4 regions of the uncultured Spongiibacter sp. genome follow, and region 1 is predicted to be linked to each of the others. Evidence: predicted binding sites of a transcription regulator. Region 1 holds the regulator's gene; each other region holds the start of a gene.
What was found. The regulator sigma-54, encoded in region 1, starts transcription at its own class of promoters, with help from an activator protein. The targets are predictions, from matches to a motif close to TGGCACANNNNTTGCNNT.
Positions count from the first base shown of each region.

Region 2: ABNS66_RS05545 (alginate export family protein) is a predicted target of sigma-54. The motif match lies at 3,324-3,341, and genes of this name have one in related genera.
Region 3: glnA (glutamate--ammonia ligase) is a predicted target of sigma-54. The motif match lies at 2,545-2,562, and genes of this name have one in related genera.
Region 4: ABNS66_RS14820 (ammonium transporter) is a predicted target of sigma-54. The motif match lies at 2,342-2,359, and genes of this name have one in related genera.

Region 1 is NZ_CAXGPO010000025.1:18,634-24,571, forward strand. It holds gene lptA (lipopolysaccharide transport periplasmic protein LptA) at 1-161, shown strand, start outside; gene lptB (LPS export ABC transporter ATP-binding protein) at 163-888, shown strand; gene ABNS66_RS11370 (RNA polymerase factor sigma-54) at 1,032-2,525, shown strand; gene raiA (ribosome-associated translation inhibitor RaiA) at 2,595-2,882, shown strand; gene ptsN (PTS IIA-like nitrogen regulatory protein PtsN) at 2,912-3,361, shown strand; gene rapZ (RNase adapter RapZ) at 3,364-4,221, shown strand; gene ABNS66_RS11390 (HPr family phosphocarrier protein) at 4,240-4,509, shown strand; gene mgtE (magnesium transporter) at 4,640-5,938, shown strand, end outside.
Region 2 is NZ_CAXGPO010000007.1:78,073-84,010, reverse strand. It holds gene ABNS66_RS05555 (flavin prenyltransferase UbiX) at 1-450, opposite strand, end outside; gene mpl (UDP-N-acetylmuramate:L-alanyl-gamma-D-glutamyl-meso-diaminopimelate ligase) at 453-1,823, opposite strand; gene ABNS66_RS05545 (alginate export family protein) at 1,979-3,178, opposite strand; gene ABNS66_RS05540 (bifunctional protein-serine/threonine kinase/phosphatase) at 3,580-5,274, opposite strand; gene ABNS66_RS05535 (NarK family nitrate/nitrite MFS transporter) at 5,331-5,938, opposite strand, start outside.
Region 3 is NZ_CAXGPO010000005.1:81,106-87,043, reverse strand. It holds gene ABNS66_RS04325 (hypothetical protein) at 30-464, shown strand; gene ABNS66_RS04320 (acyl-CoA thioesterase) at 478-897, opposite strand; gene thiI (tRNA uracil 4-sulfurtransferase ThiI) at 894-2,348, opposite strand; gene glnA (glutamate--ammonia ligase) at 2,731-4,137, shown strand; gene ABNS66_RS04305 (DUF4124 domain-containing protein) at 4,255-4,755, shown strand; gene glnL (nitrogen regulation protein NR(II)) at 4,974-5,938, shown strand, end outside.
Region 4 is NZ_CAXGPO010000047.1:12,060-17,997, forward strand. It holds gene ABNS66_RS14805 (VWA domain-containing protein) at 1-499, shown strand, start outside; gene ABNS66_RS14810 (RNA methyltransferase) at 507-1,292, opposite strand; gene ABNS66_RS14815 (helix-turn-helix domain-containing protein) at 1,289-2,215, opposite strand; gene ABNS66_RS14820 (ammonium transporter) at 2,590-3,891, shown strand; gene ABNS66_RS14825 (glutaredoxin family protein) at 3,947-4,201, shown strand; gene ABNS66_RS14830 (MOSC N-terminal beta barrel domain-containing protein) at 4,192-4,980, shown strand; gene ABNS66_RS14835 (transglycosylase SLT domain-containing protein) at 4,982-5,938, opposite strand, start outside.

The sequences.
Region 1 (5,938 bases):
GCATTGTATACAGCGGGCGCAAGCAAATGGTCATTGCCGATGGCGGCAGCCACAAACTCGATGGCAGGGTACAAATGACCCTACAGCCTCAGCAGGGCGTGAGTGATACCGATAGCCCTGCTCCAAGCACCACCCCCGACACCCCGGAGACTCCCCGCTAACATGCCCGTATTGAAAGCCAGCAACCTCGCTAAAGCCTACAAAGGCAGAGAGGTAATCAAAGACGTCTCCCTGAGTATTAACAGCGGTGAAATAGTCGGCTTGTTGGGTCCCAACGGGGCGGGAAAAACAACCTGTTTTTACATGATCGTCGGCATCGTCAACGCCGACCGCGGCCGCATTCAGCTCGACGACAAAGACCTGACACCGCTTTCCATCCAAGGTCGGGCCAAACACGGCGTCGGCTACCTCCCTCAGGAAGCATCCATATTTCGGAAGCTGAGCGTCGCTGACAACATCATGGCGATATTGGAGACCCGCAGCGACCTGAACCGCAAGCAACGCAAAGAAAAGCTCGATGCACTGCTACAAGAATTTCACATTGCCCATATTCGCCAATCGCCGGGTATGGCGCTCTCGGGCGGGGAACGGCGCAGAGTAGAAATTGCACGAGCACTGGCCACCGAGCCCAGTTTTATTCTGCTCGACGAGCCCTTTGCCGGGGTAGACCCCATATCGGTGAACGATATTCAGCAGATTATTCGCCACCTGCAGGCGCGCGGCATCGGCGTCCTAATTACCGACCACAACGTGCGAGAAACCCTCGATATCTGCGAAAAAGCCTACATAGTTGGCGAAGGTCGCATCGTTGCTGAGGGCAATGCCGAGGCCGTGCTCAACAACCAAATCGTGCGGGACATCTACCTCGGCGACACATTTACCCTTTGATCAAAAAATCGGCACAGCAATTGCTTTAAACGCCTATTGCAGCGGTGCGGCTGCGGGACTACACTGACCCTGAAGCATCGTCGTTTATGGCTACATAACGGCATTTAATCCCTCAGGTATGGTTGTAGTAGAAGTCATTGCCTATGAAACAATCGCTCCAGCTAAAAGTCGGTCAGCAGCTGACCATGACGCCCCAGCTGCAACAGGCGATTCGTTTATTACAGCTCTCCACCCTCGACCTTCAACAGGAAATTCAGTCGGCACTGGACTCCAACCCCCTGCTGGAAGTAGAGGAAGACAGCGACAGCCCGGAACCCCAGAGCAGCAACAGCCAGAGCGAAAGTAACGCCAATGAGGCTGACAGCAAAACGACCTCTGCTGAGGAGGCGCCCAGCAACGACGCTGACAGTGAATGGGCCGAGCGCAGCGACATCCCCGAAGATTTGCCGGTAGACAGCCAGTGGGAAGACGTCTACCAAAGCTCCGCACCTAGCTCCTCCACGGCCGGTAGCGCCGACGACGACTACAACAATGACTATCGCCACGGCAGCTCAGAGTCGCTCCAGGACCACCTGCGCTGGCAACTCAACCTCAGCCGGCTTTCAGAACTTGATCGCATCGTCGCTGATGCCATCATCGACGCGATCGATGAAAAAGGGCGGCTCACCGTCAGCCCCGAAGAGCTGGTGGACGCCTTCGACGACGACGATATCGAAATAGAAGAAGTGAATGCCGTCCTTCACCTCATCCAGCAGTTTGACCCCCCAGGTGTTGGCGGCCAGGACCTTCAAGAATGCTTGCTGATTCAACTTCGACAGCTCTCCCCAGACACCCCATACCTGACTGAAGCGCTGCAGATTGTCGAGCAGCATATGCCGCAGCTCGGCAACCGTGATTACAACCAAATCATGCGCCGCTGCCGGCTAAAAGAAGACCAACTGCGCGACACCCTGGCACTCATTCAAACGCTGAACCCCACTCCTGGTGACTGCGTGGGTAACGACGAAACGGAGTATGTGGTACCAGACGTATTCGTCAGCAAAAAAGAAGGCCGCTGGCTGGTTGAGTTAAACCCGGACATCGCCCCGAAAATACAAATTAACAGCCACTACGCATCGCTAGCCAAAGACAGCGGCACCAGCAGCGACAAAGACTATATTCGCGACAACCTCCAGGAAGCGCGCTGGTTCATTAAAAGTCTGCAGAGCCGCAACGAAACACTGATGAAAGTCGCCACCAAGATTGTTGAGTACCAGCGCGGATTCCTGGAGTACGGCGACGAAGCGATGAAACCGCTAGTGCTCCACGATATCGCCGATGCAGTGAGCATGCATGAATCGACGATCTCACGGGTTACCACGCAAAAATATATGCATACCCCGAGAGGCATCTACGAACTCAAATATTTTTTCTCCAGCCACGTCTCGACCGATACCGGAGGAGAATGCTCCTCCACGGCGATTCGTGCACTAATCAAAAAATTAATTGCCGCAGAAAATCCCAAAAAACCGCTAAGCGACAGCAAAATCACCCAACTGTTGGCCGAGCAAGGCATCAAAGTTGCCCGGCGAACCATTGCAAAGTACAGGGAATCACTAGTCATTCCGCCCTCTAACGAACGGAAAAGACTGGTCTAATAAGGCCCCAAAAGGCCCAAACAACGCGCCGGGAGGCGCCGGATGTTCTCAGCGATGAAGGAGCAAGATATGCAAATAACCGTCAGTGGTCACCATGTTGAAGTTACCCCGGCACTTCGCGATTACGTCAACAACAAACTCGCCAAGCTGCAACGGCACTTCGACAATATCACCAATACCGACGTTACCTTGTCAGTAGAAAAGCTGGTTCAAAAAGCTGAAGCCACCGTACATGTGGCTGGCGCCGATCTGTTCGCCACCTGTGAATCAGAGGATATGTACGCGGCCATCGACAGCCTCACCGACAAGCTCGATCGCCAGCTTATTAAACACAAGGAGAAAAACCTGGGCCACTAAAGGCCCGGGGATGTTCCGGAAACGTAAACATGACCCTTGATTCAATACTCAGCCCCGGACGTACCCACTGCGGTACGTCTGTGGGCAGCAAGAAACGCCTACTGGAACAAATTTCTATTTTTGTCAGTGAGGATAATGCGCAATTCAACGCCGACGAACTGTTCAACGAACTGCTCGCCCGCGAGCGACTCGGAAGCACAGGTATCGGGCACGGGGTTGCGATTCCCCACTGTCGCAGCCAGCAGTGCACCGAAATTACCGGCATGCTGCTTAAACTTGCCGAGCCTATCGACTTCGAAGCGATAGACGATCAACCCGTGGACTTAGTGTTTGCGTTGATCGTTCCTGCCGAAGCACACGACGAACACATTAAAGTGTTGGCAAGCTTGGCCAACGCCTTCAACGATGACGCTTTCCGCCAGCAGCTTCGCAGCGCAGACAGCGACAGCAGTCTTTATGAACGTGCGGTAGCGAGCTAGGCGTGAAGCTTATTATTCTCAGCGGCCGCTCAGGTTCGGGCAAAAGCACGGCGCTGCACCAGCTCGAAGACGAAGGTTTCTACGCCATCGACAACCTGCCGGTGTCACTGCTACCCGCACTCGTTACCGAACTCTCTCAAAGCACACTGAAAGTTCATCAGCAGGTTGCTGTCTGTATCGATGCGAGAAACTCACAAACGGAGCTCGCCCGCTTCCAAGAACTGTGCAAACAAGTTCGAAGCCTGGCCAGCTTGCGTATTCTTTTTTTGGATGCCAGCGACGACAAGCTCATTAAGCGTTTTAGCGAGACCCGTCGACGGCATCCACTGAGCACCGACTCCCAGCCGCTTAGCGACGCGATAAAGCAAGAGTCTGCGCTGTTGGAGCCCATTGTCGCCGAGGCATCGCTGACCATAGATAGCAGCGACATGACTGTGCATCAATTGCGCGCCACCATACGTGACCGCGTTCTCGGCGTCGACGCTAGCCGCATGGCACTACAACTAAAGTCCTTCGGCTTTAAGCGCGGCCTACCCATTGATGCCGACCAGGTCTACGATCTGCGCATGCTCCCCAACCCTCACTGGGACGAGGCACTGCGCAGCCTCAGCGGCCGCGACGAGGCCGTTCAGCACTTCCTCGATGCCCAGCCGCAAGTCCAACAGATGTATAGCGACATACTCACTTACCTGCTGCGCTGGCTGCCTGAGATAGAATCTGCCGGTCGCAGCTACTTCACCATCGCGATCGGTTGCACGGGTGGACAACATCGCTCAGTATACATGGCCGAAAAGCTGGCTAAGGCGCTTCGCGACACCTGTCCTGGCCTGCAAGTTCGCCACCGCGAACTTCAGCACTAACCTGGGCTGGACAAGGCGATGCAAGAAATCCAAATTCCTATCATCAATAAACTCGGCCTTCACGCCCGTGCTGCGTCCAAATTCGTAACCACCAGCACCGCATTTGCCTCTCGCATTCAGGTGTCGGCGGGGCAGCAATGGGTCGACGGAAAAAGCATCATGTCGGTAATGATGCTCGCGGCCAGCAAAGGCATGACACTGCACATTCGCTGCGAAGGGGAAGACGAACAAGCAGCCCTGGACGCTCTCGTCGACTTGATCGAACGCCGCTTTGACGAAGGCGAATAAATCAAATACTGCGCATTTCAGCGCGATTTCGCCCGTCTGCAATTGTTGCCCAGCGAAGATTAAAGGATAATTCTCGCCACACTGTGTGACTGCTATCCAGCAGAAAGCCGAACGCAACGCAGAGAGCTATATGGCCCAAACCGCAGAAAAGCCCCAAGCTGAAAGCCGCCTAGAGCTACTGAATGAAGCTCTGGGCTCCGGCGCGTTTCTGCAAATTCGGCGTATGCTCAACGGCCTGCCTCCCGTCGATGCCGCCCACCTTATTGAGTCAACACCGCAAAAAGTACGGGGCGTGCTGTGGCAACTTGTCGATACCGAAAATGAGGGTGACATTCTCCAGCACCTGAGCGACGAGGTGCAGAGTCAGTTCCTGCGGCACATGGATGCCGAGGAAGTCGCCGCGATCACCGAGGGCCTCGAAACCGACGATATCGCCGATATACTCCAGCAACTTCCGGACCGCGTGATTCGCGAAGTGCTGGAGTCGATGGACCATCAAGACCGGGTGCGCGTCGAGCACATACTGTCCTACGACGAGGACAGTGCCGGTGGTCTGATGAACACCGACACCATCACTGTAAGGCCGAACATCACCCTGGATGTCGCGCTGCGTTACCTGCGGCGGCACGAAGAGCTTCCCGCAATGACCGATAGCCTGCTGGTCGTTAACCGTAATGACCAGTTCATTGGCTCACTGTCGCTGCGGAAACTGCTGGTCTCGGACCCCAGCGTTACCGTTCGTGAAATCATGGACACCGAAGTTGAGCCCATTGTGGCGTCCATGCCTGCGCGCGATGTTGCCAACCTCTTCGAGCGGCGGGACTGGGTCAGTGCCCCCGTGGTCGACGACAATCAATTGCTGCTTGGCCGAATCACCATCGATGACGTCGTCGATGTTATCCGCGAAGAGTCCGACCACTCACTGATGAGTATGGCCGGTCTGGATGAAGACGAAGACACCTTTGCATCGGTAATGACCACCGCGCCGCGCCGCGCCATTTGGCTCGGCATCAATTTGTTAACGGCCTTTATTGCCTCCGGTGTTATCAACCTTTTTGAAGGCACCATTGAAAAAGTCGTCGCACTGGCCGTACTTATGCCCATTGTCGCGAGCATGGGCGGTGTCGCCGGCACACAAACCTTAACCGTGGTGATTCGCGGGATGGCCCTTGGCCATATCAGCCGCAATAACAGTCGCTGGCTGATCAATCGAGAGGTTCTGGTAGGACTCATGAACGGGCTGCTGTGGGCACTCATTGTCGCGCTGGCCGCCAGTTACTGGTTTAACGACCCCTTAATCGGCGCCATTATCGCCGCCGCCATGGTAATTAACCTGATCACCGCATCACTGGCCGGCGCCATTTTGCCGCTGGTAATGAAGGCGCTGAACATCGATCCCGCGTTAGCTGGCGGCGTAGTGTTAACTACG
Region 2 (5,938 bases), on a different contig from region 1:
GCTGAGCATATGCTGCAGATGAATGCTCGACAAGGGCATCTCTCGCGTCACCAAAATTAACTGACGCCGCTCTTTGAGCACAACATCGGCGGCGCGTTCAATTAAATTATTACTGGCGCCACAGGCAATGGCTGACAGGGTGCCGGTACTTGCTGGGCAGACCACCATACGGGTTGGCGCGCCGCTGCCCGAGGCCACGGCGGCCATCCAATCTTCCGGCCCGTGCACCTGCAACTGATCGGGCGGGCAACCAAAGCGCTCCACCAGATGTTTATGCAGGGCCTGGGGTTTGGCTGGCAGGGGCTCGTCGGTTTCTGTTGCCACGACTAACAGCGCCGCCTTGGAGATCATAAAGTGAACCGGGCAGCCCGCGGCCAGCAGGCATTCGAGCAGGCGCAAACCGTATTGCGCGCCCGATGCGCCGGTCATTGCCAAGGTTACCGCTTTCATAATTAGGCCCTGTTATTAAGCGCCGTCATCAGGCGCTGATGAATACCACCGAAGCCACCGTTACTCATGATGACCACGTGGTCACCGCTGCGCAGCATGGCGACAAGCTGCTGGAGACAGGCATCGAGGTCGCGACTTAACTCGGCGGGCACGGGACTGTTGGCGATCACGCCGTCAAGCGACCAGTCCAGTCCGGGTGGCTGATACCAAATAACGCGATCTGCCGAGGCCGTCGAGGCTGCTAGGCGGTCTTTGTAGATGCCCATACGCATGGTATTCGAGCGCGGTTCTATCAGGGCAATAATTCGCCCGTTTTTCTGCACACGACCGCGCAGGCCTTGCAAGGTGGTTTCAATGGCGGTGGGGTGGTGGGCAAAATCATCGTAGACCGACACGCCGTCTACGCAGCCGAGCAGCTCCATTCTGCGCTTCACGCCCTGGAACTGACTGAGCGCATCGATACTGTCAGCTGGCAGGACACCGACATGCCGCGCCGCCGCGATGGCAGCCAATGCGTTGGCCACATTGTGCTCGCCGGTGTGCTGCCAGCACACTTGCCCCTGATCCTGCCCTTGATGCAGCACGCGAAACTGCGAGTAGTCCTCACTGCATTCACCACGCTGCCACTCGGCAGTATCGCCGCTAACGCTCAGCTGCTCGCGCTCACTCCAGCAACCCATTGCCAGGGTTTCTTCAATAGCGGGCACGCTCGCCGGGGTGATAATGCGGCCGCTGCCGGGTACGGTGCGCACCACGTGGTGAAACTGACGCTGAATGGCGTGCAGGTCATCAAAAATATCGGCGTGATCGAATTCCAGGTTGTTAATGATCAAGGTGCGCGGACGGTAGTGAATAAACTTGGAGCGCTTATCAAAGAAAGCGCTGTCGTACTCATCGGCTTCGATCACAAAGAAGTCCGACTTGCCGATACGCGCAGACAGTCCGAAGTCGGCGGGCACACCGCCGATCAAAAAGCCCGGCTCATAGCCGCAACTCTCTAATATCCACGCCAACATACTGCTGGTGGTGGTTTTGCCGTGTGTGCCGGAACAAGCCAGCACCCAGCGCCCCTGCAACACATGTTCGCTCAGCCACTGCGGCCCCGAGGTATAGGGCAAACCTCTTTCTAAAACATATTCCACGGCCGGGTTGCCCCGCGACATGGCATTGCCCACCACCACAAGGTCCGGCGCGGGGTCGAGGTGCGCCGGGTCGTAGCCTTCCATCAGCGCAATACCCTGGGCTTCGAGCTGGGTGCTCATCGGCGGATACACATTGGCATCAGAGCCGGTAACGCGGTGCCCCTGCTCGCGCGCAAGAATGGCCAACCCGCCCATAAAGGTTCCGCAGATACCAAGGATATGAATATGCATTGCTCGTGCTTCGGCCGTCGAATTTAGCTGGGCATGGTATCACTGCACCCGAGTAAGCTCTACGGCTGGCTTGCGCCTACCATTAATACGCTCAAGCAATAAAAAAACCGGCCAGAGGCCGGCTATGACATTGCGCAAAAGCGAGCGCAACAGGGTTAAAACGCCGCGCCCAACCAAAACCATAACTTATCGGTATCGACTGCCAGCTCATCGGCTGAGTAGGCGGCGTACTTCACTCCCACCGAATAGTGTTTGGCAAATTTTCGGCTGTACACCGCGTTAACTTCACTGCCGTAGGCATCGGCACCCGCGGCGTCATCGTCGGCGCGGTAGTCGTGATAAATCAGCGCCCACTTCCCACCGGCAAGACTGCCGCCCAGCGAGGCGTAACGGTCAACTAAACCGCCGGCCGGTGTTTTGAGAAAAATATCGGCCCAGCCGTTGAATTTATGTAGCGTCGCTAGGGGCGTGGCAAAGCCGTAGCTGCCGTCGTCACTGCCCAGCACCTCGTAGCCAACTTTCGCGGTTAAACCCGCGGCGGCGACCCCGGCTTCAAGCAGCATATACTCCGCATCGGCATCGAGCAGCGGCGTGTCGGCCCGCTGGCGAGCGAACTCAGCGTGGTATAGCAGCTTTGCCTCAGCCAGGGGCTTCGCCCCCTTCACGCTCACACCACTGGTATCGAGACGGTCTTCGCCCGCCTCATTCAGTTCCAACAAATAGGAATAGGCCGTCACCGCGCCCACCGCACTGTTGAAACGCAGGTTTAACAGGTGATCTTTAGCCTGTTTATCCGCCTGTTCGGCAAAGATGCCATTGCGCTGCCCCAGGTAGGCGTAGCTCAGCGACAATGCATCGTTGGCTTGATAGTTGAGTGAGATGCCATCAAAGGTCTGGCGATCCTGACGCCAACCCACGTGCCCGACAAATCGATGGCCATCGTAGGTGATAACCTGTCGTCCTAATTTGGCCGTTAGCCCACCGTGCTGGTAGCGCAGAAAGGCCTGATCCAGCTCGGTTGTTTCCGGGTCGGCAATCACCGAGTGCTGCCCGGCTTTATACCCGGCTGGCGGCGCACTGAACTCGCCCTCTCCCGCGACGATGCGGCTATCCTCAAACTCCAGTTGCGCGGAAAAACCCTGATAGGCGGCGGTCTGATATCCCAGCCGGCTACGCAGGGTAAGGGCACTGGCATCATCCAGGGCATTGTCCTGGCTCACCGCTTCATAACGCAGCCTAAAGTCACCGTACACCTTGCCGTTTGCCAACGCGTCGGCAAGGGAATCGGCAAATGAGGTGGCTGGCAAGGTTGCCGCCACGGCTCCTAGCAGTACGGCGTTTGCAATAACTCTCATGCAGTTCTCTCCTACACTATTTTTTATCGGCCGACACAAGGCCGGCAGCACCACGACCATCAGGCCGAATTGAGAACGCCGTTTATCTCTAACACCTATTATTGTGGGCATTCGGTTTGGGCGACATCGCCCATCGCAGGAAGATTTAGCAAGCGGTATGCCAGCCGCGAAGAGATCAAAACAATTAATTTATTTTTATAATTTTCAATGCGTTAGCGAAAAATAACTCGCTCAAAAAACCTCGAAAGCCAGCGCCGCCCCAAAACACGACGACGCGTCTTTAGCGGTGCCTCATTACAAGACGACCGCGCCCTAAAATATTGCCTGTAAACGTGTGCAAACGACTGGTTTGGCGCACCACAATACTGCATGCCGCCACGCTGCCCAGCAAAAGCCCTTCGCTATCGGCTCAAGCTCCATAGCAGCGCCACGAGCAAGACGGCGCTGACCCCCTGCCAAAACCGCAGGGGGTTGCGGTGAACCAAGGGCTGAAATTCCCTGACCTGATAGCTGGGGTTGGGGTGATGAAGATCGTGCATAAACTCTGCGATGTCGTGATACCGCAGGTCGGGGTTAATACTCAACGCACGCTTTAGCGCGCGATCCATCCAATACGGAATATGCGGGTTGTAATCACTGGCAGAGACGTACTGCAGGCGCGAGTAATCACCGGCGCTGCGGCACTGCTCCAACTTGCCCTCATAGGGCAGGGTTCCACTGAGCATTTCAAAGGCCACGACGGCCAGGGAGAACTGGTCAGCCCGCGCACTCGGCGGTTTGCGCAATACGTGCTCCGGCGCTGAATACTGCGCGGTACCCAGAATATGATCACGCTCTAACGGCACCGCGATCTCAGCTAAGCCAGCCACATGACAGCTGCCAAAGTCGATAATGCGCACCCTGCCGTCACCGTCCATCATTACATTGTCGGGCTTAATGTCTTGGTGGAGGGTATCGCGCCGATGCATAGCCTGCAGGCCCTTGGCCAACTGACTAAGCACCGCCACCGCCTCACTCACGGCCGATCGGTCGCGCGCGGCCATCCACTGCGCCAGCGACTGACCGGGAATATATTCAGCAAGGTAGTACAAACAGCTTGGACGCTGGGGCGGTTCAACCACCGACACAACAGCCGGATGCTCCAGTCGCTTGGCGATCCAGCTCTCCAGCACAAAGCGCTCGATGTAGGCCGGGTCATCCAAGTACAGCAATGACGGTGTTTTCATCACTAACTGGCGCTGGTTGCGAGTATCCACAACCCGATACAACTGGCTGCGCGGGCTGGCGTGAAGCTCTTCTTCAATACGCAAACCGTCGACCACGGCACCCGGCGGCAGCGGCGGCGGGAATGGCAAGGCACTCAGCTGCTGATAAACATCGTCGGCATCGGCCAGCGGCAGCGCCTCTACACGCAGCAGCTGACAACTGAGGTTATCCTTGCTGCCCGCGGCCAATGCATCGTCGATCAACTGCTCGCAGGTGGGCTCCAGCGCACCGGACGCCTCGGCAAGGCGCTGGCGAATCTGCTCGTCAGGCAGCACGTCGTGAATACCGTCGGTAGAAAGTAAAAACAGGTCCCCACAGCAGATATCGACTGAGCGATAGTCGACATCGAGATTGACGTCCAGCCCCATTGCCCGGGTCAAATACGCGTGCTCCGGAGAGATTCGCCGAGCGTGGTCGCGCGTTAGCTGCTCCAGCGCGCCGTCGCGAAGCCGGTATATGCGGCTATCCCCCACATGGAACAAGTGGGCGAGCTGGGACTTAAATACCGCCACACTCAGGGTGGACACATAGCCCTTTTCCGCCTGCGCATAGCCCTGACCCTGGGCGAACAGCCAGCGATTCAATGCATTCAATACCTGTTGCGCGGAGCGCTTCACTGACCATGACTCGGGCGTTGAAAAGTAGTCATTCAGAAAGCCGGTAATGCAACTTTCCGCCGCCTCTTTGCCCGCCTCGGCCGCCGACACACCATCGGCAATAGCCGCGACGGCGCCCTTGATCGTCAGCAGTGAACCCTCGGGCACTCGCGCGCCGAGACTGTCCTCATTAAACGGCTTAAGCCCAGCGCTACTGCGCTGGGCTATGCTCAATTTCAGTCCACCATCCAGGTGCAAAACACCACTCCTTTTCGAGTTGAGGTTGCAGACTAGCTCACTTCAATCAGCGCCACACTGCCATCGTCGTTGTATTCGGCAATGTGTCCCTGTGGCTCTTCCATAAATTGCACCGCAACAAACACAAAGGCAGCGCAAGCGGCGATCACCATAAAGAAGCTGGAAGCATCGACAAAGCTGAGGACGGTCAGGAAGATAACTGCACCCACATTACCGTAAGCGCCGGTCATACCCGCAATCTGCCCGGTCATACTGCGCTTGACCAACGGCACGATGGCAAACACCGCACCTTCGCCAGCCTGTACGAAGAAGGAGCAACACATGGTCGCCAATACCGCCAGCAGCAGCGGCCACGTTGACGTGATCTGACTGAGCAGCATATAGCCCACCGCCAAACCGCAGATCAAAATGCTCAGCGAGCGACGACGGCCAAACCGGTCAGACAGGTAGCCGCCACTGGGACGAGCAAGCAGGTTCATGAATGCAAAGCCGGAGGCCAACATGCCCGCTTTTACGGCGGTCAGTTCAAAGGTCTCCATAAAGAACAGCGGCAACATCGATACCACCGCGAGCTCAGAGCCAAAGGTAACCAGGTAGGCAACATTCAGAATAGCCACTTGCTTGAAGGGGTATTTCTGCA
Region 3 (5,938 bases), on a different contig from region 1:
TACCGCTAGCACCTCATTTAGGATCACTTGTGAACAGCACCCTGCTCCGCAGCTTTATTTTGGTTGGTCTCATTGCCTTTGGTGGCCTGTATTACTACAGCAGCCAAGTCGAAGAGCAGTACGGCGAGCCCGCGCGCAGTTATTTAGACACGGCACTGAGCAGCATTTCGAGCTGGCAGCCCGCAGCGCTGCGCGCCCAGCTCAGCCGCGAAACACTGGCGCAAGTCAATGATAAGCAACTGGCTGCACTCAGCGCGCAATACCAGCATTTAGGGCAATATCAGCGCATGGATGAGCTGCGCTTTTCTCGCCTGAGTGGCGCCCTATCTCTCTTTGCAGACTCGCCGCGACTCAGTTACAGCAGCAAGCTTTATTTCGAAAACGGCAGCGCGATCATGACCGCAACGCTGACCCTGCAAGATCAACGCTTCAAACTGTATAACTTCAATTTGGCTACGCCCTGACGCGGCAAAAGCGCTAGCTTTCGATCAGCGACCGCGCCAGTACGGCCCTGGCAGCAGCAGAAATAGCCTCCGGCCGGTGATCCTCATTCACATGTACCAGGGTGGCATCGCCCTCTGCCACCAGCTGCTCACCATCGTCACTAAATAGCGCTTGCCGCAAACTAAAGCTACTGTTCCCCACGCGCGTAACCCAGGCGCGCGCCCGCAGCGATCGGCCGTGCCGCCACTCCTGCCGGTAATTCAAAGCGATGGCCGCAATCACAAGCCGAAAGCCGCCCAGGGCTAGCATTTCCTCGGAGCGCAGCCAGTGCACTCGCGCCTCTTCAAGATAAGAGAAGTACTGCACGTGATTGATATGCCCCAGGCTGTCTTGATCGGCCCAGCGAGGCGCTATCTCGACATCAAATAACGGCGGTTGCGTGTAGATAGTCATGAGGGGCGATACACCTTAATGTTGTCGTAACCCTGCTCAAGCAGGTGTGCAGCATGCAGACGACTCATCACTCCCTTGTCGCAATACAGCTGGTAGACCGTGTCGCGATCGAGCTCAACGCAGCGCTTATGCAATTCATAAAAGGGCATGCACGCCACGCGATTGCGTTCCAACTTGAGCGGCTTGCGGTCAACTTCATCGGGGTGGCGCACATCCAGCACCACGGCGTCAGCCAAGGGAATCGGCAGCACCTCGACCTCGGTATGGCTGACCTCTTCATCTGCCAATTTGTCGATGTTGATATATTTGGCACTGGCAACCGCGCGCTCAAGCACTGAAAAATCGAACTTCTCTTCCTCCGCAGCAATCCGCTCCGGGCGCGCGCGCGTGGTGGGCTTCACAGAAATCACACCGCAGTATTCAGGCATATTCGCGGCAAATTGCTCGGTGCCAATTCTGGACGCGGTATTGATAATATCCAACTTGTCGGTGGTGATCAGCGGGCGCAACACCAGGGTATCAGTCACCTGATCGATCACAGAGAGGTTGGTTAGCGTCTGACTACTCACCTGAGACACCGCCTCACCAGTCACCAGCGCTGGCGCCTCCAGCTCCGCCGCAACCTGTTCGGCAGCGCGCAACATCATGCGCTTGAGAATCACCCCCATCTGTGAGTTCTCAACATTCTTCAAAATTTCGGCGACAACATCTTCAAATGGCACGCTGATAAATTTCACGCGATGCGACGCACCAAACTTCTGCCAGAGATACAGCGCGACTTCTTTCACCCCCACCTCGTGCTCACGACCACCGAGATTGAAAAAGCAAAAATGCGTGCGCATGCCCCGCTTCATTGTCATGTAACTGGACACCGTGGAATCAAAGCCACCGGAAATCAGGCTAACAACGGAGTCGACGGTGCCGATGGGGTAGCCACCCAGCCCTTCGTGGCGTCGCCTGACAACAAAGAACTGATTGTGACGGACTTCGACGCGCACCACTTCATCGGGGTTTTTCAGCTTCACCCCACCCGTTTCTGAATACTGATTTAAGCCACCACCGACGTAGCGTTCAACCTCATTGGAATTGAACTCGTGATCACCCGTGCGTTTGCAGCGCACCGCAAAGGTTTTACCACGCAAGCTATCGCCAACGGCGTCCCGGACCTTTTCATAGATATCGTGCACATCTACCAAGGGGTACTCCGCCACCTCGACGACATGAGCAATGCCCGGGGTATTGCCCAACACTGCCAATATCGCCGCAATATCGGCGTCGGCACGACACTGGGTTTCAATAGTGATACGGTCCCATTCACGAACGATATGGAGTTCAGGGTCAATCGGGATCAGCAGCTTGCGCAGGTTATCGCGCAACTGTTTGATGAACTTTTTGCGAACAGGCTTGCTCTTGATGATAATTTCAGGGAAGAGCTTTACGATGAACTTCATTGTGGCACCACGGAGATAGCTGGGCGGGCATTATAGCGGTTCACTTAAAACGCTTCAGCTCCGCAGAAACCCCGACAACGCACCAAAATGAAACACCAAAGCACTATATTGGTGCGCACTTTTTGGCAAAACGCACAGTTTTCAGGCAAAGTGGGTTTTTCGCTCGGATTTTGAACAAAAAACCAGCACAAAAATATGGCACGCATATTGCTCTATAAATTTTGAACAGAAACAGCGGCGCTACGGCCCGCAGCGCATATGCGTGTTTACTTTCGGTTCTATGCAGATGTCGCTATGCGGCACGCGGCAATGAACCTATAATCGCCACTGCTTTCGGCCACGCCGAATCGACTACAAGACTCTATATTGGAGGATGTTAAGAATGTCAGAGAACACTCTGAAGTTAATCGCCGATAATGACGTGAAGTGGGCGGACCTGCGCTTCACCGACACTAAAGGTAAAGAACAACACGTCACCATGCCGGTGAGCGAAATCGACGCGGGCTTCTTCGAAGAAGGCAAAATGTTCGATGGCTCATCGATCTCAGGCTGGAAAGGCATTAACGAGTCAGACATGATCCTCATGCCAGACGACGAGGCCTCTGTTCTCGACCCCTTCACCGACGAGCCCACTATCATCATTCGCTGCGGCATCGTTGAGCCTTCTACTATGCAGGGCTACAACCGTGACCCACGCTCTATCGCTCAGCGCGCTGAAGACTACATGCGCTCTGCTGGCATCGCCGACAGCGCTCTGTTTGGCCCCGAGCCCGAATTCTTCGTGTTTGACGACGTGAAGTGGAAAGTGGCAATGGAAGGCGCGAGCTACGCGATTTCTTCTGACGAAGCCGCCTGGGTTTCTGGCAACAGCTTCGAAGAAGGCAACACCGGTCACCGTCCTGGCGTTAAAGGCGGTTACTTCCCCGTACCACCTGTCGACAGCCTGCACGACCTGCGCGCAGCAATGTGCAACGCAATGACCGACATGGGTCTGGAAGTTGAAGTACACCACCACGAAGTAGGTACTGCTGGTCAGTGTGAAATCGGTGTTGGCCCTAACTCTGCTGTGAAAAAAGCTGACGAAGTACAGGTACTTAAGTACTGCGTACACAACGTCGCTCACGCCTACGGCAAGACCGCTACTTTCATGCCCAAGCCTGTTGTCGGCGACAACGGTAGCGGCATGCACGTGCACATGTCACTGAGCAAAGACGGCCAAAACCTGTTTACTGGCGACGCTTACGGCGGCCTGTCTGAAACAGCTCTGTACTACATTGGCGGTATCATCAAGCACGCTCGCGCGATCAACGCCTTTGCTAACGCTTCTACTAACTCGTACAAGCGCCTGGTTCCCGGCTTTGAAGCACCGGTTATGCTGGCTTACTCAGCACGTAACCGCTCAGCGTCTATCCGTATTCCATTCATCACTAACCCGAAAGCACGCCGCGTAGAAGTTCGCTTCCCAGATCCCTCTGCGAACCCCTACCTGGCCTTCGCGGCCCTGCTGATGGCTGGCCTTGACGGTATCCAGAACAAGATCCACCCTGGCGATGCGGCAGACAAAGATCTGTACGACCTGCCTGCAGAAGAAGCGGCTGAAATCCCGACTGTTGCGTCTAGCCTGGAGCAAGCGCTGCAAGCACTGGATGCAGACCGCGCCTTCTTGACCGCTGGCGGCGTATTCGACGACGACATGATCGATGCTTACATCGAGCTGAAGTCTGAGGAAATCGAGCGCCTGAACATGACAACTCACCCCGTTGAGTTCGACATGTACTACAGCGTTTAATACGCCTTGTGCGAAAAAGCCCGCTTCGGCGGGCTTTTTTTTGCCTGTCTTTTTTTAAACCTTGCCGCGCCTATCAACTCGTCGCACACTACAGAAAAGTGATAGCGAGGGCTTTTTATGTATCGTCTGCTGAGCCTTATTTGCGTAGCGAGCGTACTCTGCAGCCCACTGCATGCAGAAATCTATCGTCATACCGACGAACAGGGTCGCACCGTTTACAGTGACTCTCCCCGCGACGGCGGCAGCCCGGTCGATCTACCCCCGGTAAACACCACGCCGGCTGTGTCGCCGCCACCACCGGCCAAGCTGGACCGCCATGCCACCCCCGTACCGGCCTCAATCAAGGTACAAATAATCCAGCCGCGCGACGGCCAGGTATTCCCCAATGGCCGCATTCCCACCGCCGTTAATGTAAAGCTCCAGCGCCCCCTGCGCGGCGACGAAAGCCTGCGCATCGCCGTCAATGGCAAAACCCTTAGCCGGGGAAGCGCCACCTCTGCACGCATTGAGCGCCTGAGCCGCGGCCGGCACCAAATCAGCGCAGAAGTCCTCGGCCCAAACGGGGAAAAGCTGAGTCGAGACACTGTTTCAGTCGTGGCCCACTGGCCAAACAACTGACCCTCCAGCAAAGCTATACACAAAGCACCAAATTGGTGCACACTAAGACAATAGCGGCGGTCGCGCGCGCCATCGCGGGGCCAGCCTCAGCGGCGCAGCACCGCGCCACGCCATATACAACGCCCAATTAGCGCCCACTCAATAACAACGCCCCCATTCCGGGGCACTGGCCTAATTATTGCTTTGCAATGAACCATAATGAAGACAGTGGCGAGCCCATGCCCCCAGCGAATTTGCACCACCACATACTCGACAACCTGAAAACGGCGATCCTACTGGTCGAGCCCAACCTCACCGTGAGTTATATCAACCCGGCGGCAGAGTCGCTGCTGGCGGTGTCTGACCAGCGCATCCACGGCGAGGCCATCACCCACCTTTTTCACGAAGACGAAGACACCGTTGTGAAACTGCTGGACGCCATCAACAACCGCGAGGCATTCACTAAACGGGAAACAGTATTAACCCTGCGCTCCGGCGACGAAATCACGGTGGACTATGCAGTAACGCCGATCGTGGAACACCCGCGAACGTCTCTTATCATCGAGCTGCAGCCGCTGGATCGACTGCTTCGCATCAGTCGCGAAGAAGGCCTGCTATCTTCCCAGCAAAACAGCAAAGCGCTGCTGCGCGGCATTGCCCACGAAGTGAAAAATCCGCTCGGCGGCTTGCGCGGTGCGGCGCAGCTGCTGGCACGCGAACTCGACGACCCGCGCCTGCACGATTACACCAACATCATTATCGAAGAGGCCGACCGCCTGCGAAACCTGGTCGACAATATGCTGGGGCCCAATAAGATGCCCAACCAGCTGCCCACCAATATCCATGAAGTGCTGGAGCGCGTGCGCCAGCTAGTGGAGGTTGAGGGAGGCGAGGAGTTAAGCATCATCCGCGATTACGACCCCAGCATCCCCGACATCATCGGCGATCGCGAGCAATTAATTCAGGCGGTACTCAACATCGTCCGCAACGCGCTTCAGGCGCTGAAACAATCCCCTCCTGAAGACGGCGCACAAATTACCCTGCGCAGCAGAACGCTGCGCCAATTTACCATTGGCTCTCACCGCCACCGACTGGTGTGCCGCGTGGACATTATCGATAACGGCCCGGGCATACCCGAAGACCTGGCACCGTCGATATTCCTGCCAATGATCAGCGGCCGCGCCGACGGCTCTGGGCTTGGACT
Region 4 (5,938 bases), on a different contig from region 1:
GCGCCATAACGCCGTTAAAGTGCTGTTGTTCTTTGATGTGGGCGGCTCTATGGACCCGCATATTCGCGTTTGCGAGGAGCTGTTTTCCGCCGCGCGCAGCGAGTTTAAGCACATGGAGTATTTCTACTTCCATAACTTTCTGTATGAGTCGGTGTGGGACAGCAATGTGCGTCGTCACAGTGAGCGAATACAGCTGCTCGACGTGATGCACAAATACAGCGCGGACTACAAAATTATCTTTGTCGGCGACGCGTCAATGTCGCCCTACGAGATCGTGCAGCCAGGCGGCAGTGTCGAGCACTGGAACGACGAGGCCGGGGAGCTGTGGATGCGGCGCCTGCGCGAGACCTTTGACAAAGTGGTATGGCTAAACCCCGTGCCGCCCGAAGATTGGGGTTGGACACAGTCCATTGGCATGGTTGAGCAGATCATGGAAGGGCAGATGTACCCCATGACTCTGGGCGGCCTCGAAGAGGCGATGGCCTACCTGGCCAAGTAGCGCCGCGCTATGCGCCCGCCCTGTTATGGCTAAAGGCCAACAGGGCGGCGGTCACCGCGACATTGAGTGACTCCACGCCATTGGCCATCGGTATTTGCAGCGCGCAGTCGCTCAGGGCCTGTGTGGCCGGCGACACGCCCTCAGTTTCATTCCCCAATACATAGACTCGGCTAGTGTCAGACTGGCTTTCGAAGAGCGATTGCTCGGCGTGGGAAGAGAGGCAGGCGATCTCCACCCCGGCTTTTTGGAGGCGCTGCAGTTCGGGTTGAAGTGTGTCGCAGTGAAAAATAGGGCAGTTGAACAGGGCTCCGGCGCTGGCTTTGATTACCAGCGGTGACAGCGCGGCACAGCCCTTTTTGGGCAGTATTAAGCCATCGATACCACTTGCCGCCACCGAGCGAATAATCATGCCCAGGTTCTGTGGGTTGTTAACGCCATCGAGCGCGATATAGATACGCCGAGTAGTGGTGTCGCGACTTGCCGGTATGTCGCTACAGGGCCGATACGCCTTCAGCTGCAGGTCCGCAGCAACCCCCTGGTCTTGTTTGCCATTTTTCGATATCCGCGACAGGGCGCGGCGCTCGTGCCAGGCGACCTCAATCCCTTCGCGCTCCGCCGCGTCTACGATTTCATTGACGATGCCGTCGCGTCGATTGCTGTCCGCCAAGTGCAGTTTATAAATGCGAACTTGTGGGTTTTGTAGCGCCTCGAGCACCGGCTTACGGCCGTAAATAGTGAGCAGCTGTTGGAAAAATTGCTTTTTCTTGAGGTATTGCTTGCGATCTTCGGTCATGCGGTCGGCGGATCCTGGTCAGGCTGGGGGTAGCTCAAGGTTGCGGTGGCGGCTTCGCTGATTTCTTTAGCCGCGAGTTTTAGGCGGTCGGCGATGGCAAGGATGTCCTGCGCCGACACGGGGCGGCGAATACTGCCCGCTGAAATCACCAGTTCCGGCTCTTCACCACTGGCGAAGATAGGCACAGCAATATTGGCGACCTGGTACTGGCGGCCCTCTTCAATACGGTCAAGGTGGTAGTGGCTGCGGCACAGCGACTCCCGGTAGTGCTGCACGTGCTCAGCGACTTCCTCAAGGCTCCAGTTTTCTTTCGGTTTGGCTAATTCCCGCTCCAGCGCGGCCTCTGCCTCGCTAATCAATGTCACTTCAAAACCGCGAGCACGTATGCCAATAACGGAAATTCGCAGTCGTTTATCTAGGTTTTCATCCCACTCGGGCAAATGTGCCTGAGCGCTATCTAACCATTGTTGCAGCTTGTTCGGTGACGACCAGGCGATAAAAGCGGCCCCTAATGGCGCGGCATTGGGCAGACGCAGGCCTTGGTGGAAAGGGAATTCCAGGCGCTCTGGGATACCGTAATTAGTGAGCAGCACGAGCTGGTCGCCGCTTCGTCCCATCAGGCCGCAGCCCAGCTGCAGCTCTTTACTGAGCGCCTCCAGTCGCGGGCGAGCCACTTCAAGCACGGGAAACTGGGCAAAGGCTGACATGCCGGCGGCGGCGATGCTTGGCCCCAAGCGATAGGCTTTACTGCGACTGTCCTGGGCGAGAAAGCCGTAGCGGGCCATGGTGCTCAATATGGCGTGGCAGGTGGCCTTGTTCAGGCCCAGTATGCGCGTCAGCTCGGTTAAGCCGTAGGCTTTGCTGGGGTGGCTCATAAACAAGTCCAAAATCGCTAAGACTCTGGCAGTTGGTTTGGAAAACACACTGTTCTCCCTTGTTATCGTTGTTGGCGGCCTATTCTACGTTATCTGGGCTTGAATGCCTCGGCCTATCACGCGCTCCGTCACTGAAAACGAATTTGCAAGAAAATGGTGCGCTCGCCCCATTTTGGGCATGGATATTGCTTTTAAGCGGGGCAGCGGTCTCTTTCGGTGGTCATTAACGGCGCGGGCAACACTGCGCGGTCGTCGCCGAAAATTGATAACTATTTGAAATTAAACGAAAAATATCTTTCTGGTGAGGGAGGGCTAATTCGATGTCATTGCGAATTAGCGTCAACATGCACCTTAACGGTGCTGCTTCGCTGGATTGTGCTTATAAATAGTGCGTTTTGTTGCGCAAGTTTGGAGAAAAGTAAATGAAAATTCCTGTCGTTCGGGCGGCTCTGCCCATTTTTGTTGCATTGGCAGCATTGCTGCCGCAAAGCAGCCTCGCTGCAGAAGCCGATGGCGCGAATACGGCGTGGATTTTAACGTCCACGGCGTTGGTTCTCTTCATGACCTTACCCGGGCTGGCACTGTTCTACGGCGGTCTTGTCCGCAGTAAGAACATCCTCAGTGTGCTGATGCAGTGCTTTAGTATCACCTGTGTGGCCTCGCTGTTGTGGTTTGCCGTGGCCTACAGCATGGCGTTCTCTGATGGCAACGACTTTGTCGGCGGTCTCAGCCGTGTTCTTCTGGCCGGAGTAGGGGAAGACAGCTTGGTGGGAGATATCCCCGAGACGGTGTTCGTAATGTTCCAAATGACATTCGCCATTATTACACCGGCACTCATCGTGGGTGGTTTTGCTGAGCGTATTCGCTTTTCTGCCGTGATGCTGTTTTCGGCACTGTGGCTGCTGGCCGTTTACGCGCCCATTACCCACTGGGTATGGGGTGGTGGCTGGCTCGGCCAAATGGGGCTGCTCGACTTTGCCGGGGGCACTGTGGTGCACATTACCGCCGGCGTGGCCGCGCTGGTAGCGGCGATGGTAATGGGGCCGCGTAATGGCTTTGGCAATGTTGCTTTACCGCCCCACAACTTAACGATGACATTCACCGGCGCGGGAATGCTCTGGGTGGGTTGGTTTGGCTTCAACGCCGGTAGCGCGCTGGCGGCCAATGGCGACGCCGGTATGGCAATGCTGGTCACACACCTGTCAGCGGCAACCGGCTGCCTTACCTGGTCACTGGTCGAATGGTGGCGTTACGGTAAACCTAGTGCGCTGGGCGCTGTGACCGGTATGGTGGCTGGGCTCGGTACCATCACGCCAGCATCGGGGTATGTTGGTCCGGCGGGCGCGGTGGTGATTGGTTTGAGCGCAGGCGTTATTTGTTTCTATTGCACGCTGTGGATCAAGCAAGTGTTGAAAATTGATGACTCACTGGATGTATTCCCCGTGCACGGTGTTGGCGGTATTCTCGGTACCTTCCTCGCCGGCATTTTTGCCAGCAGTGAGCTGGGGGTTTTCAGTGGTCAAGGCTTGGCCGAGGGCGTGACAATTGTTGAGCAGCTGAAAGTGCAGCTTATTGGTATCGGGTCGACCTTTGCCTATACCGCGGTAGTGAGTTTTGCGCTGTTTAAACTGGTTGATAAGTTGATTGGCCTGCGCGTTACCGCTGATGAGGAATCGGAAGGTTTGGACATTACTGGCCACAACGAGGTCGGATACGACTTATAATGGTCTAACACCTGACCTGGAGCCCGGCAGTTGCCGGGCTTTTTTTGGACCAAGTATGCGTGAATTAACTCTGTATGGCACCTCGGCGTGCCACTTGTGTGAGCAAGCTGAAGCCCTGCTGGCTAACTTGCTTGCCAGCCATCCGCAGTGGCAGATAGAAGTGGTGGATATCGCTGAGAGTGATGCCCTGATTGCCGATTATGGGGAGCGTATCCCGGTATTAGGCGATGGCGACAGGGAGTTGCAGTGGCCGTTTGATAGCGCTGCCGTTGTGACCTTTGTCAGTGAGGGAGAGGCGTTGTGCAAGTAAGTGGATTGTGGCGCTATCCGGTAAAATCGTTGGCCGGAGAGTCCCTTTCGACGCTTGATGTCAGTGATTGGGGGCCGCATGGCGATCGGCGCTGGATGGTTGTTGACCACCGTGGCCAATTCCTTAGCCAAAGGCAGTTGCCGCAGATGTGCCGACTGCATGCAAGGCAAATCGATGGCGGCATTATCCTGGAAGACTTGAGCAGCGGCGACTCTCTGCCGGTGATGCAACCCACTGGCAGTCATAACATGGTTGTTGTTTGGCAGGACCGCTGTTCGGCCGTGGACGGTGGTGATGAAGCTGCCCGGTGGTTGTCCCGCCGGCTCGGGGTGGAGGTACGACTGTGCTATATGGCCGATGATTTTCACCGGCAGGTCGATACCGCTTATGCTCAGCGCGGTGACAGAGTCAGCTTTGCCGACGGTTTCCCCTTTTTGCTGTGCCTGCAGCAGAGTGTTGATGCCTTATCTGAAGGCTATGGTAAGCCACTGGCGATGGCGCGTTTTCGGCCCAACCTCGTTGTTGACGGCGCGCCACCCTTTGCGGAAAGGCAGTGGCAGCAATTACGTATCGGCGATGTTATTTTCGATGTGGTCAAGCCCTGCACACGCTGCGCGATTCCGACCATTGACCCGCAGACAGGCGAGCGTGAAAAGGCTGTTTTTTCGCTGTTGCGTGAACACTGCAGCGAGGGAAAAAATATCATTTTTGGGCAGAATGTGATTCAGCGCGCCCAAGGGCGGATAACCCTTGGCGACGATGTTGAGGTGCTGGCTTAGCTCAGGGCGTTTGAAGCTCCTCGAAAGGGCTGATCCGCCGCTCATGCTGAGCCAGAATAGGTTTGCTCAGTTGCAGCTTTTTGCCGTACACCACACTAAAGGCCATCACATTCTTGATGTACTCACGGGTCTCGCCGTAGGGTAGATTCTCTATCCAGATATCTGCCGGCATATTGCTGTCTTGGCGCATCAATACTCTTTCCACGCGGGACGGGCCAGCGTTGTATGCGGCGGTGGCGAGAATGCGATTGCCGTTGAAGCGCTTGAGTAGCTGGCCCAAGTAAAAGCCGCCCATTTCGATGTTGGTGTCGGGTTCCAGTAACTCCTTACCACGGGGGACGGGGCGCCCCATTTGTCGTGCAAGGGTGCGAGCGGTGCCGGGCATCAGCTGCATTAAACCGCGGGCACCAACGGGGGAGCGGGCATCACTGGCAAAGGCGCTTTCTTGTCGGGCGATCGCGTATATCCATTTCAAGTCGATATTTTCTTTCTCGGCGATACGCGCAAAGACCGCTTGGTAGGGAGTGGGAAAGCGCAGAGACAAATCGTCCCATTGCCCCGCTTGAATAGCGGTGGCGATGGCCTGGTGAGACCACTGCCAATCCAAAGCAAGTTGCGCCGCCGCGATTTGTTCTGCGGTGTTCAAGCTTCGCATTGCCTGGCGCCACTCAAGTCGGGCTGTGGTTGTTGCGCCGTGCCAGTACAGCTCGCGCGCACGCAGAATGGCGCTGTGTTGTTGTACTTCGCTCACCAAGCTGGGGTCGAGGTTGCGTTGGTGGCCCAAGCGATATTCCTGATTCAATAAATCGGCCGCCATAAAACTGTAGTAGCCGCGATCAGTCGCCATGGCCCTAAGTCGCGTCTCTGCTTCGGGTGTGAATCGCTGATTCTTTTCAATGTCGGCACGTGCCCACCAGTACTGCCAGTCTGGCTGCTGGCGCAGTTTGGCCGGCAACAG